One region of the Buttiauxella sp. AC038 genome, then DNA from elsewhere that is predicted to be linked to it. Evidence: predicted binding sites of a transcription regulator. Region 1 holds the regulator's gene; each other region holds the start of a gene.
The links. The regulator LexA, encoded in region 1, represses DNA repair genes until DNA is damaged. The targets are predictions, from matches to a motif close to TNCTGTATGTACATACAGNA.
Positions count from the first base shown of each region.

Region 1 (4,901 bases):
GGTAATCAGATCCTGGCGAACCAGTTCATTAAGCAGCGCATCCATTTCACTGGCAAGTTCAGCTTTTTCCCAACGCAGGAACAGCTCAGACTTCAGCATTGGGTAGAGTAGCTCAACCTGACGCAGAAGCTCGCTACGGGAAATGTGGCGATGCTGCGTGATAATTGCAGCCAGCAGAGAAGGCAACACCAGCATATGCAGGATGTTGTTACGGTAGTAAGTCATCAGTACTGCCTGCTCACGCGGCAGAATGATGATGTCACCAATCGTATCTTTCTCTAATTCAAACTTGTTCATCTGCAACGCATGTTCGATAAGCGCTTCTGCTGGCTGATCTGGTGCGGTCGCATCCGGTGAATACGGCACATTACGCAACAGGCTCAGGTAACAGTTGAGCTGTTCGGTCAGTTGTTCGCGCGTCAGTGAACGCTGGCGCGATGCCAGGAGCGCGGTACAACACAGGTTCATGGCGTTTGCCGCGCCTGCATTGTTAATACGCACCATCAGTTCGGCAGCAATTTCATTAACCGTTGGCGTTAACCATGCCGGGCGAATGGATTCAATCGGGTCGATTGAATCACGCCACTCAGGCACTCGCTGGTTGAGGAATGTCATCAACGGCATAGGTTCGCCGAAGTTAACATAGCCCTGGCCGAGGTTACGCAGCTTGCTCAGCCCACGAACCATCTGCATGAAGCTTTCTTTTTCTTTGGTCGCACCGCGCAGTTCTTTTGCGTAAGTCCCCACTTCCATTACATGCTCGTAGCCAATGTAAATTGGCACCAATGTAATTGGACGAGTACCGCCACGCAGCATGGCCTGAATGGTCATCGACAGCGTGCCGGTTTTCGGGTCAAGCAAACGGCCGGTACGAGAACGGCCACCTTCCACAAAGTATTCAACGGAATAGCCACGGCTAAACAGCTCGCCAAGATATTCACGGAACACGGTGGAGTAGAGTTTGCTGCCCTTAAAGGTACGGCGAATAAAGAACGCGCCCAGGCGGCGGAAAATCGGGCCTGCTGGCCAGAAGTTCAGGTTGATACCCGCCGCAATGTGCGGAGGAACCAGCCCCTGGTGGTAAAGCACGTAAGACAAAAGCATGTAGTCCATGTGGCTGCGGTGGCAGGGAACATAGACAATCTCGTGGCCGTCGTGAGCCAGTTGGCGTACACGTTCTGCATTATGAACGTTAATGCCCTGGTACAGGCGGTTCCACGTCAGACCTAATACGCGGTCGGTCAAACGCACGGCTTCATAGGAGAAGTTCGCCGCAATCTCTTCCATCAAGGCAACAGCATTTTGCTGTGCTTTTTCATGGGAGATTTTCTTGCTGCGCGCTTCATCTTCTACTGCACGGGCAATAGCTTTTGAGGCCAGAAGTTTGTTAAACAGATCCTGACGTACCGGCAGACGCGGGCCTACAGTCGCTAAACGCTGGCGAGCAAAGTGCATACGCGCCACGCGTGCCAGTTTTTGGGCGATTTTTTTATCTGTACCGTGATCGGTTGCCATCTGGCGCAGCGAAACAGGTGCCGAGAACCGCACAAAACTGTCGCGCCCAAGCCAGGATACCGCGAAGAATTTCTGAATGCCGTTAAGCATCTTCAGTGGCGGGTTAACTTCGCCTTTTTCGCGACCCGGAGAGCGGCCAAACATCACCGATACCGGCACCATCTGCACATCCAGATTTGGATTGCTGCGGTGCAAGTCGAGATAATCATGGAATAGCTTGATCGACTCTTCTTTTGGCGTGTAATAAGTGAACACGCGCGGGCCGCCATGGATAAAGACATAGCGCGGCAATACCGCACCGTCGATCTCTAATGGCTCGAGAGGGTCGGGCAAGTTGTGCGCGAGGCATTGCGCGCGCAGGGTTAATAAGTCCGCCTTTGAGTTATACGGCAGAACGTACATTATTGGGCGTGTGGGATCTAAGCCCAGTTCGGCCTGTGGATCTGCCGGAATGGACTTGCTCTTTACCAGAACGCCTAATGGTAAATTAAGTAATTTGTAGTAGATTCTTGGCCAGCCTGACATAAACGATGTAAAGCCTCAGGTTAATGATGCAAATTCGCCGCAAGAATATCAGAATCTCACCCAGATTTCTGTGGCGTTATAATTTTGACAAGCATTGATGCAAATAATTTGAAAAGGTTTCCTAAAATGGCGAGCAGTACCACTGGACTTACCCGTATCATCAAAGCCGCAGGCTACTCATGGAAAGGGCTCAAAGCAGCCTGGATCAATGAAGCAGCTTTCCGCCAGGAAGGCGTTTCTGCCGTTATCGCCATTGCCATCGCATGTTGGTTAGATGTCGACCCCATTACCCGCATTCTACTTATCGGCTCAGTCGTGTTGGTCATGATTGTCGAGATCCTCAACAGCGCTATCGAGGCTCTTGTCGACCGTGTTGGCACTGATTATCACGAACTTTCCGGGCGAGCCAAAGACATGGGCTCGGCCGCAGTATTAATTTCAATTATCCTCGCGGTAATTACCTGGGTCACGCTGCTTTGGTCGCATTTGCGGTGATCTTTCCAGAATAGTTAAGTGCCTGGTTTTTTGCTTAATTTGTGGTTCCAAATTGACCTTTGACTGTATATACTCACAGCATAACTGTATAAACACCCAGGGGGCGGAATGAAAGCGTTAACTACCAGGCAGCAAGAGGTGTTTGATCTTATTCGGGATCATATCAGCCAGACCGGCATGCCACCGACTCGTGCCGAGATTGCTCAACGTCTGGGGTTCCGTTCTCCGAACGCCGCTGAAGAGCATTTAAAAGCACTTGCCCGTAAAGGTGTGCTTGAAATTGTTTCTGGCGCATCCCGTGGTATCCGCCTGTTGGTGGAAGAAGTGACCGGTATTCCACTGGTTGGGCGTGTTGCTGCAGGTGAGCCACTCCTTGCACAGCAACACATCGAAGGCCATTATCAGGTCGACCCATCACTGTTTAAACCAAATGCCGACTTCTTGCTGCGCGTCAGCGGTATGTCGATGAAAGACATCGGCATTATGGATGGCGATCTGCTTGCGGTTCATAAAACCCAGGATGTGCGTAATGGCCAGGTTGTTGTCGCGCGTATCGATGATGAAGTTACCGTTAAGCGCTTAAAACAACAGGGCAACACCGTTCATCTGTTGCCAGAAAACAGTGAGTTTGAACCGATCGTGGTTGACCTACGCGAGCATAACTTCTCTATTGAAGGGCTGGCTGTTGGGGTTATCCGCAACGGCGACTGGCTGTAAAATCTCTTTAGGTGATGCGCATTTAAAGTGCGCATCACTGCCTTAATTATCTTTGATCTCCTTCAGGAGATGTCATGCAATTATTCTCCACAGCGGATCGTGCGCTCTGGCGCCTCGCTTTACCCATGATTTTCTCCAACATTACTGTTCCGCTGCTTGGCCTTGTCGATACGGCTGTTATTGGTCATCTGGATAGTCCTGTTTATCTGGGCGGTGTTGCCATTGGTGCGACAGCAACCAGCTTCCTGTTTATGTTGCTGCTGTTTTTGCGAATGAGTACCACAGGTTTAACTGCTCAGGCTTTTGGTGCCAATAATCCCTCAGCGTTAGCTCGTGCACTGGTGCAACCATTATTACTGGCACTAGGGGCAGGGGTGGCAATTGTCTTACTGCGCGATCCCCTCATTTCACTCGCTTTACAAATTGTCGGCGGCAATCAGGATGTGCTCGTACAAGCGCAACGCTTTCTTGAAATCCGCTGGCTGAGTGCGCCAGCCTCGCTTGCCAACCTCGTTTTACTGGGATGGTTGCTAGGGGTTCAATACGCACGAGCTCCGGTTATCTTGCTGGTAGTCGGCAATCTTCTGAATATCGTACTGGATGTGTGGCTGGTGATGGGGGTGCACCTTGATGTTCAAGGGGCGGCACTTGCGACTGTTACTGCTGAATACGCGACATTTTTCATCGGATTGCTGATGGTGAAGAAGGCTATGGGCTTGCGAGGTATCAGCTTTGAGATGCTCAAACAGTCCTGGCGTGGCAATGTTCGGCGCTTACTGGCGCTTAATCGGGACATCATGTTGCGCTCGTTATTACTGCAAGTGTGCTTTGCTTCAGTCACCATCTTTGGTGCGCGCTTAGGCAGCGAAATTGTCGCCGTCAATGCGGTGTTAATGACTCTCCTGACGTTTACCGCTTATGCGCTTGATGGTTTTGCCTATGCTGTTGAAGCTCACTCCGGGCAAGCTTATGGTGCAAAGAATCGTGGTCAATTGCTCGAGGTTTGGGGGGCAGCTTGTCGGCAGGCGGGTTTAGTCGCGCTCATGTTTGCCGTGGTGTATGCCCTATTTGGCGAGCAAATTGTTTCTCTTCTGACGTCCATTTCCCAATTACAGCTACAGGCCGATCGTTATCTCCACTGGCAGATTGTGTTACCCGTGGTTGGTGTCTGGTGCTACTTGCTGGATGGGATGTTTATTGGCGCGACAAGAGGCGCTGAGATGCGTAATAGCATGGCGGTTGCCGCTGTTGGTTTCGGCCTAACGCTCTTCACTGTTCCGTATTTAGGCAACCACGGGTTATGGCTGTCTGTAGCGGTATTCCTTGCTCTGCGGGGGCTGGCGTTAGGTTGGATTTGGCGTCGTCACTGGCAGCAAAATAGCTGGTTTAACAATGTACAAAGTTAAGCCGTATGGTTAAAGATTCTTAGTTTTCTCCCCACCACCATATCCTTGACTACAATTATTATCACGTCCAGCAGATAGAGTGGTGTTGGCCAAATGGCAGCACATTGGACGTTGGTAATTTTTTAGCAGTTCTTCCCCCCGAACGATGAGGATATTATTATGAATAAAGACGAAATCGGCGGTAACTGGAAACAGTTTAAAGGCACAGTAAAAGAGAAATGGGGCAAACTGACTGACGATGAT
Region 1 is NZ_CEEDCQ010000001.1:4,656,501-4,661,401, reverse strand. It holds gene plsB (glycerol-3-phosphate 1-O-acyltransferase PlsB) at 1-2,040, opposite strand, end outside; gene AC0IXI_RS22050 (diacylglycerol kinase) at 2,167-2,535, shown strand; gene lexA (transcriptional repressor LexA) at 2,644-3,252, shown strand; gene dinF (MATE family efflux transporter DinF) at 3,327-4,658, shown strand; gene AC0IXI_RS22035 (CsbD family protein) at 4,818-4,901, shown strand, end outside.

Region 2 (4,901 bases), 1.3 Mb from region 1:
TGAACACCGGCGGTACGCTGCTAAACATTCTTTGGCTGGTGTTTTTCGGCTGGTGGCTCTGTGTGCTGCACATCTGTACCGGGATTGCACAGTGCATCACTATTATCGGCATTCCTGTAGGAATCGCTAACTTCAAGATAGCAGAGATTGCACTTTGGCCTGTGGGTCGCCGTGTCGTTTCTGTAGAAACTGCACAGGCTGCACGTGAAGCTAATGCACGACGTCGTTTCCAGTAAATTTGACAAGAATAGTGAGTATTAATGCTTAGCCCAATTTTGCGCCGCTATACCTGGAACAGCACCTGGCTCTATAACTTACGTATTTTCATTGCGCTTACAGGCACTGCTGCGTTCCCATGGTGGTTGGGCGAGGTCAAGCTCACTATTCCGTTAACGCTTGGCGTTGTTGCAGCAGCTCTTGCAGATTTAGATGACCGTCTCACCGGCCGTTTACGTAATCTTCTGATTACTTTGGTTAGTTTCTTCATCGCTTCCGCGTCGGTGGAGTTGTTATATCCATGGCCTGTGCTGTTTGGTATTGGGCTAATGGTTTCTACCAGCGGGTTCATTCTTCTGGGTGGGTTAGGTCAGCGGTACGCCACTATCGCATTTGGGGCGTTGCTTATCGCCATCTATACCATGCTCGGCATTTCTCTGTACGAGCACTGGTATCAACAACCCATTTTGCTGCTGGCAGGTGCAATCTGGTACAACTTACTGACGCTTGCCGGGCATCTTATATTCCCAATTCGACCGCTTCAGGATAACCTGGCTCGCTGTTATGAGAGCCTCGCGCGTTATCTCGAAGTCAAAGCAACCCTATTTGACCCGGATATCGAAGAAGAAAGCCAGGCACCAATGCTTGAGCTCGCGATGGCAAATAGCCAGCTTGTGACAGTGCTGAATCAAACCAAAGGTTCGTTGCTGACACGCTTACGCGGAGATCGTGGACAGAGAGGCACTCGGCGGACTCTGCACTACTATTTTGTCGCTCAGGATATTCACGAGCGCGCCAGCTCTTCCCACATCCAGTACCAGGCACTGCGCGATAAGTTTCGCTACAGCGACATTATGTTTCGCTTTCAACGCCTGTTAACTATGCAATCTCAGGCCTGCTTGCAGCTTTCACGCTCCGTTTTATTACGCGTGAAATATCAACATGACCCACGGTTCGAGCGCGCGTTTACCCATCTTGACGCCGCCATTGAGAGATTAAAAACGGATCAGTATCTGGCGAGTGAATTAAAAGCACTTGGCTTCCTGGTGAGTAATTTGCGCGCCATTGATGCTCAGTTAGCCACTATTGAATCTGAACAAGCCCTCGCCGCTCCGCACAGCGATATTGAAAACCGCCTGTTGGATGATCGCTTAACTGGCTTTGGAGATATCTGGCAGCGATTAAAACGCAATTTAACACCAGAATCAGCGTTATTCCGCCATGCGGTGCGCATGTCCGTTGTACTGTGCGTCGGCTATGCATTTATTCAATTCACCGGGTTAAAACATGGCTACTGGATACTTTTGACCAGTCTCTTCGTTTGCCAACCTAACTACAGCGCCACTCGCCGCCGCCTGGCTTTGCGTATTATTGGTACTTTGGTGGGTGTGGCCGTCGGGCTTCCGGTATTGTTCTTTGTGCCATCAATTGAAGGACAGCTTGTTTTAATTGTGATTACTGGCGTGCTCTTCTTTGCTTTTCGCAATGTGCAATATGCGCACGCCACCATGTTTATCACCTTGCTGGTGTTGCTCTGTTTCAACCTGTTGGGCGAAGGATTTGAAGTCGCAATGCCACGTATCTTCGATACCTTATTAGGATGTGCCATCGCCTGGGCCGCCGTAAGTTTCATTTGGCCTGACTGGCGTTTTCGCCGGTTGCCATTAGTGGTGGAGCGTGCATTTAACGCTAACTGCCGTTATCTGGATGCGATTCTTGAGCAATATCACCAGGGTCGTGACAATAGGCTTGAGTACCGTATTGCACGCCGGGACGCACATAATAAAGATGCTGAACTGGCTTCAGTTGTGTCGAATATGTCGTCTGAACCGCGTGTTTCAGCGGAGATGCGGGAAACAGCATTTCGCCTATTGTGTCTGAATCACACCTTCAACAGCTATATCTCAGCGTTGGGTGCACATCGTGAAAAACTGATAAACGAGGATATTTTGCTACTGCTTGATGATGCTGTGTGCTACGTCGACGATGCACTTCATCACCTGCCAGCAGATGAAGAGCGAGTACAAAAAGCACTTCAGGGACTATCTGAACGTATAACCACACTTGAACCGCAACCAGACTCCAAAGAGCCACTGGTGCTTCAGCAGATTGGTCTGCTGGTTGCGCTATTACCAGAAATATCGCGCCTTCAACAACTTGTGTCACAACAACACAATTAACGTCTTTGGCGTTTCTCGTAATGATGTCCCCACTCGACCAACTCCTGGCGTGTTGCCGCCGGGAGTGCGGCTTCATGAATTCCGCAAATAGCGCCAGCTAATGCCAGCAATACCTGTACGCCAAGCCCTTTCTTAACGCCTCTGAGCTTTATCCAAGAGCGCTTTGCGCCGAAGGCATGAAGGGTACGCACATCAGCAATACCGACTTCCCACAACATCATCTCCAGACTGTGCGTTAAATTGGGTAAATCTTTAAGCCTTTGCTGAGCACGCTGCCGGGATTTTTCGCGCCGGGCACTGAATAGAGCATCCATTGACAGTTGAACTAACTTTTCACGATCGCTCCACAACCCCTCATCAACGTGGTAATAATTGAGTTCGATAGTACGTCCACGTTTATTGTAAAGCAGAGGCTGCGAGGCTCGTTTAACAAAATAGACTTCCGTTTGTTCACATGCTCGCAGATAAAGTTCCCCTTCTGAAACCATGGCAAACACAACGTTTTCTACCATCAAGCTATACCCACCAAATAGTGACCGGCAGCCAATTTCTCCCAGTGGGGATAAGTATTCTTTAGATTGATGAATCCTCGCATAAGATCTTTTTTTCATGAATATATCCTTAAATATCATGCTGTAATTTATCGATACGGTTTATTAGCGCTCCCTGTAATACGAAAATAAGTAACCTAATCACTCACCGCAATCACATTCTCACTTTCCGTCGAATTACATGATGAAATTGCGAGACACTTTCCGAAATTTAGATTGATCTTTATCCAAACAGGCATTACTGTATATCCATACAGTAACCCATCAGGCGGGATTAACGATGCATTCACATAACGTTCGAACTCAGGTTGCCACTGTTACAAATGCTGTGCCTTCTACGGCCCAGTCATCTGCGGGTAACAACATTAAAGGGTTGATCAGTGAAGTGATCTACAGCGAAGATCAGCCATGGGTTACACAACTGGTTTTATTGCCACTGCTTCAACAACTGGGGCAACAGTCACGTTGGCAGCTGTGGCTAACACCACAGCAGAAATTAAGTCGTCAGTGGCTACAATCGGCAGGTCTTCCGCTGGCAAAAGTTATGCAAGTGAGCCAGTTAGATCCACTTTTCACCGTAGATGCTATGGTAAAAGCATTGCAGACAGGAAATTACAGCGTTGTTATCGGTTGGTTACCTGAAGAATTGACGGATGAAGAGCATTTGCAACTGTCATCTGCTGCCGAAATGGGGAATGCAATCGGCTTCATTATGCGACCAACCCGTATCTCGGAAACAGGATGTCGACCACGAAGTGAGCTAAAAATTCATTCTAGTTTGTATCATTAAGTAAATTTAAGAGAATTCTTGGAACTTTTTATGAACCCTTGACAATTCATTGTGAATTATCAAGAATCCGCGTCCCAAGCCGCTCCAGGCGGCCTTCCAGCAAATCTTTAGAGTGTGAATTACGCGCAAAAATGTTAGAAAATGTGTATACAAGTCGTTTTTTTTCATATGCCTGACGGACTTCACACTTGTAAGTTTTAAACTACGTTGTAGACTTTAGCTCGCCAGGGTTGCTCTTCATAACACCGATTGATCGGTAGAGTAACAAGTGAGCATAAACTCGGGCGAAGGATTTAACCCTGGGCTTTAGAGCGATTTTAAAGCTCATGGCCTTTTTGGATGATAATGAGGCGCAAAAAATGAAAAAGACAGCTATCGCGATTGCAGTGGCACTGGCTGGCTTCGCTACCGTAGCGCAGGCCGCACCGAAAGATAACACCTGGTATGCAGGTGGTAAGTTGGGTTGGTCCCAATTCCACGACACCGGTTTCTCTAACCAGAACGGCTATGATAACGGCATCGGTAATGGCCCAACTCATGACAGCCAACTGGGTGCTGGTGCGTTCGGTGGTTACCAGGTTAACCCGTACGTTGGTTTTGAAATGGGTTATGACTGGTTAGGTCGTATGCCATATAAAGGCAGCGTAGAAAACGGTGCTTTCAAAGCGCAAGGCGTTCAATTGACCGCTAAACTGGGCTACCCAATCACTGACGATCTGGACATCTACACTCGTCTGGGTGGTATGGTATGGCGTGCAGATTCTACAGCTATGAATGCTGCTGGTAACCGTGTAAGTGATCACGACACTGGCGTATCTCCATTGGCTGCTGGTGGTATCGAGTGGGCAGTTACCCGCGATATCGCTACCCGTCTGGAATACCAGTGGACTAACAACATTGGTGACGCTGCTACCGTTGGTACTCGTCCAGACAACGGCTTGTTGAGCCTGGGTGTTTCTTACCGTTTCGGTCAGGGCGAAGTTGCAGCTCCAGTAGTAGCTCCAGCTCCAGCACCAGCTCCAGAAGTACAGACCAAGCACTTCACTCTGAAGTCTGATGTTCTGTTCAACTTCAACAAAGCAACTCTGAAACCAGAAGGTCAGCAGGCACTGGATCAGCTGTATACTCAGCTGAGCAACCTCGACCCGAAAGATGGTTCTGTTG
Region 2 is NZ_CEEDCQ010000001.1:3,338,578-3,343,478, forward strand. It holds gene AC0IXI_RS16035 (YccF domain-containing protein) at 1-236, shown strand, start outside; gene yccS (YccS family putative transporter) at 261-2,396, shown strand; gene AC0IXI_RS16045 (TfoX/Sxy family DNA transformation protein) at 2,393-3,007, opposite strand; gene sulA (SOS-induced cell division inhibitor SulA) at 3,228-3,737, shown strand; gene ompA (porin OmpA) at 4,097-4,901, shown strand, end outside.
Region 2: sulA (SOS-induced cell division inhibitor SulA) is a predicted target of LexA. The motif match lies at 3,187-3,206, and genes of this name have one in related genera.

Region 3 (4,901 bases), 2.8 Mb from region 1:
GACCATTATCACCGCATTTTTGTTATCCGGGTGCCAGGCCAGCGGCGCAATCCAACTGGTGTTGCCACGCCATGCGCCGAACATCCCGGAAACATGCACCAGTGGTTTCATCTGCGGAATATCAATCAGCGTGTTGAGCTTGTGCTTAGAACGATGGCTGTAGAGGTACTCAAACAAGCGCGGCTGGCGTGTTTTGACTAATTGCGCCATGGCGATAGTGGCATACACATCTGACATCGCATCGTGCGCATTCGCATGTTCAATGCCATTGGCTTTGGTCAGGTGCTCGAGGCGAAAACTCGGCAGCCCCTCTTCGTTTTCAGGCCAGATAATTCCTTCTGGGCGCAGCGCGTAACAGGCGCGCATCACATCGAGTAAATCCCAACGAGAATTATCGTTCTGCCAGCTCCAGCCATAAGGATCGTAGAAATTACGGTAAAAAATATTACGCGTAACTTCATCATCGAATCGCACGTTGTTGTAACCGATCACGCAGGTTTTCGGCACAGTGAAGATGCTGTGAATGCGCTTTGCAAAATCGGCTTCATTAACACCGCGCGCCAGGGCTTGCTGCGGCGTTATGCCGGTAATCATCACGGCTTCTGGCTGTGGGAGGTAATCATCCGCAGGCTTGCAGTAAAAGACTTCTGGCTCACCGATGACATTGAATTGTTCATCGGTACGAATAGCCGCAAATTGCGCCGGGCGGTCAAGGGATGGGCTTTTGCCGAAAGTTTCATAATCATGAAAGAGGAAGGTCGGTTGTTGCGTTGAATTTTCCACGGTTTACCCCCGCCCTTGAGTGATGTTTAACATACTGTTATTAAACTGAAATCCCACTAAAACTCTCTCCATGTATTCATCATTATTTGCTGGTGCTGCATAACGCCATGGTAAACCATTAACCCGCCGCCTGCACCACCGGGAGAAGTATCCAATCCGGCGAGCAAATTTGATTATTCATAACTTTTTGCAATTTAATTGCGAAAATTATCGCAAACTCCAGTAAAAGAAGCGGCTGAATTTATTGTTACCGAGGGTATATCGTTGAAGATCCGTCTTTTTGCTGTCTGTTCACTGCTGTCATTATCTGCTCACACCGCTTTTGCCGACGATATCTTTGTTAATGCGCCACCACCGCCACAAATCCAGGCGGGTTCATGGGTATTGATGGATTACACCACCGGGCAAATTCTGGCTGCGCAAAATGAACATGTGCGACGCAACCCGGCGAGTCTGACCAAACTGATGACCGGCTATGTAGTGGATCGCGCCATTGATAGCGGGCGTATCTCGGCAAACGATATGGTCACCGTCGGTAAAGATGCCTGGGCGAAAGGGAATCCGGTTTTTGACGGTTCGTCGCTGATGTTTTTGAAAGCCGGTGACCGACTAACGGTACATGATTTAAGCCGCGGGCTGATTATTGATTCCGGGAACGACGCTTGTGTCGCGTTAGCCGATTATGTCGCTGGCGGGCAGCCACAATTTGTGGCGATGATGAATAAATACGTGCAGCAACTGCGACTGCGAGATACCCATTTTGAAACTGTTCACGGTCTTGATGCGCCAGGCCAGCATAGTTCGGCGTACGATTTAGCGGTACTTTCTCGCGCCATTATTCACGGCGAGCCTGATTTTTATCATATGTATAGCGAGCGCAGCCTCACGTGGAATGGTATCACGCAGCAGAACCGCAATGGCCTATTGTGGGATAAAGGGCTGAATGTGGATGGTTTGAAAACCGGCCATACTGCCAGTGCAGGCTTTAACCTTATCGCTTCAAGTGTTGATGGCGAGCGCCGCTTAATTGCAGTTGTAATGGGAGCTGAAAGCCCGAAAGGCCGCGAAGACCAGGCGCGCAAACTGCTACATTGGGGTCAGGATAATTTTGATACTGTGCAGGTGCTGCATAAAGGCAAAAAAATTGGCACCGAAACTGTCTGGTATGGCGACCAAAAGAAAGTTGAAGTCGGCACCAATCAGGATGTCTATCTGGCACTGCCAAAATCGGAAGTTCCAAATATTAAAGCCAAATATGTCCTTGATAACCCGGAGATGGAAGCGCCTGTCGCCGCTAACCAACATGTTGGTGAAATTGAACTGTTTGACCGCGACAAGCTGATTGCACACTGGCCGCTGGTGACGCTAACCGATGTTAAAAAGGGCAGTGCATGGTCGCGATTTAGTGATTATCTGAGCCACAAGCTGTAGTTGCTTAAAATTTTCAACAGGCTGACTTTATGTCGGCCTTTTTTTTCGCCTTTAGTTCTAACCTGTGGTTCTCGTCTGTACTACGATTTATTGGCGAAAAGCGATCTTGCTCGCAAAGTAACCACATCACCCAGCCAAAGGATTGCTTCCCAGTAATAGAGTGGTGTATTTATATACAGTGCTTTTAATCGGGTCAGGAGGTCATATGGAATTTAACGTACAACAAGTTCATGAGCGAAAAGTAGCGGGTTTTCATATGGTAGGGCCGTGGGAAAAAACGGTTCAACAAGGATTTGAGCAACTTTCTCTATGGGTTAAATCTCATAAAGTCGTCGGTGAAGAGTGGCTGGCGGTTTACTACGATAACCCAGATGTTGTACCTGCGGAAAAGCTGCGTTGCGACACGGTTGTTTCTGTTGCGGAAGATTTTACCGTGCCTGAAAACAGTGAAGGTGTCATCACTACACGCATTGAAGCAGGGCAATATGCCGTCGCGCGTGCAAAAGTCGACGACGGCGATTTTGCAAAACCATGGAATCTCTTCTTTGATAGTCTCCTTGCAGATAACCGCTTCCAGTTAACCGGCAAACCTTGCTTTGAGCACTATCTGAATGATGGCTCTGAAAGTGGAGTGTGGGAAGTTGATATGTATATCCCGGTTGCAGATCAAGAGTGAAGCTGAAGGGGGCGTAAGCCCCCTAACTTTGTGATGCCCACACTTAAAAAACAGGTACAATCACGCTTTTGTTTCAGGAGAGCCGGGTGTGCGCCCCGACAAATCACTAAGTCCGTTTGAACTACGCGTTTATCGCAACTACCGAATTGTGCATGGCGTTCGTATCGCGCTGGCATTTGTTCTTACCTTTCTCATAGTTCATCTTCTGAAAGTTCCGGAAGGCACATGGCCATTAATCACTTTAGTGGTGGTGATGGGGCCAATATCCTTTTGGGGAAATGTAGTACCTCGCGCCTTTGAACGTATTGGCGGCACCATTTGTGGCGCAACCATGGGGCTTATTGCGCTAAGGTTGGAGCTGTTTTCTCTGCCGCTGATGCTGGTTTGGTGCGCTTTTGCGATGTTTATTTGCGGTTACCTGGCGCTGGGGAAACGCCCGTATCAGGCTCTGCTGATTGGTATTACCCTCGCAGTCGTAGTGGGTGCACCGGCTGGTGATATGGAAATTGCGTTGTGGCGCAGTGGTGATGTTATCTTCGGATCATTACTCGCAATGCTATTTACCAGTATTTATCCGCAGCGTGCGTTTATCCACTGGCGCATTCAAATGGCGAATTTCGTCACCGCCTTTGGTCGGGTTTATAACGCAGGTTTTTCTCCGAACTTGCTGGAGCGCCCGCGTTTGGAAAAACATCTGCATCAGGTGTTGACCGATGTAGTGAAAATGCGCGCACTGATTGGGCCGAGCAGCAAAGAAACGCACATCCAGAAATCTATTTTCGAAGCGATACAAACTGTCAGCCGTAATATGGTGTGCACGCTTGAGCTGCAAATCAATGCTTACTGGGCTTCCCGAGAGAGCCATTTCCTGATGATCAATGCTCATACTCTGCGTGATACTCAGCAGATGACGCAACGCACACTCGCTGCGATTGCCCATGCATTGCATGACGGTAACCCATCACCGATTTCTGCTAATAACGAAAAGCTGACCGAGATCGTCAGCGAATTGCGCCAGCTCATGCAGGAAGGGGGAAATGGGAAACTTCAGGAAACCCCAATTCACGGTTATGTCTGGTTGAGTCTGGAGCTTGCTCGTCAACTGGAATTACTCTCGCAGTTGATCTGCCGCGCGTTACGTAAATAATTGCGGGGTGCGGAGCGAATTGCTGGTTTCGATTCAGCACCAATTGAGGTTAAGATAGCGAAAGAGACTAATCGCCTGTACTGTTTGGCTATAGAGCCCGGAACGGACGGGGATAAAAGAATTGTCAGCGGCCGCCGCTACCATTAAGGTAATCTTATGGCGGTTGTCTTAACGAATCCGAGTATGAAATTAGCAGGGGTATAAAAATGGAACCAACTAAACCTTCTTTCCAGGACGTGCTTGAGTTTGTGCGTCTGTTCCGTCGTAAAAACAAACTGCAGCGTGAGATTCAGGACGTTCAGAAAAAGATCCGTGATAACTCAAAACGTGTTCTGCTTCTTGATAACCTGAGTGACTACATTAAGCCAGGTATGAGCATTGAAGCTATTCAGGGCATCATTGCCAGCATGAAAACCGACTACGAAGACCGTGTTGATGATTACATCATCAAGAATGCTGAACTGTCTAAAGAGCGTCGTGAAATTTCCAAAAAACTGAAAGTGATGGGTGAAATCAAACCCGAGTAAATTTACCCGCCATACTTCGAGCTGCCTCTGCCTTGGCTGTGTTCACTTGCCGCCTTGATGCAACTTGAATTATTTAGGGAAATTAGTGTTAATTGTGAAAACCGCCGATTCGGCGGTTTTTTTTCGCAAGAACTTAACGCACGCCGCCTGCAATCGTCTTCACCAGATGTTGCTGCGGATAAGGCACATCAATAGCGAACTGATTAATCTGCCAGAGTAATTTCCCAACATCATGCTTACTGGTATCAAGCATCAACCCCACAGCACTCCCGCTGTGCGCCACGTTCACACCGAATAAATCAAACTCTTCAACTAGCGCTAACAGCTGCGAAAACAT
Region 3 is NZ_CEEDCQ010000001.1:1,808,099-1,812,999, forward strand. It holds gene sbcB (exodeoxyribonuclease I) at 1-783, opposite strand, end outside; gene dacD (serine-type D-Ala-D-Ala carboxypeptidase DacD) at 1,048-2,214, shown strand; gene sbmC (DNA gyrase inhibitor SbmC) at 2,420-2,890, shown strand; gene AC0IXI_RS08610 (FUSC family protein) at 2,979-4,037, shown strand; gene AC0IXI_RS08615 (DUF496 family protein) at 4,244-4,564, shown strand; gene AC0IXI_RS08620 (GHMP family kinase ATP-binding protein) at 4,698-4,901, opposite strand, start outside.
Region 3: sbmC (DNA gyrase inhibitor SbmC) is a predicted target of LexA. The motif match lies at 2,376-2,395, and genes of this name have one in related genera.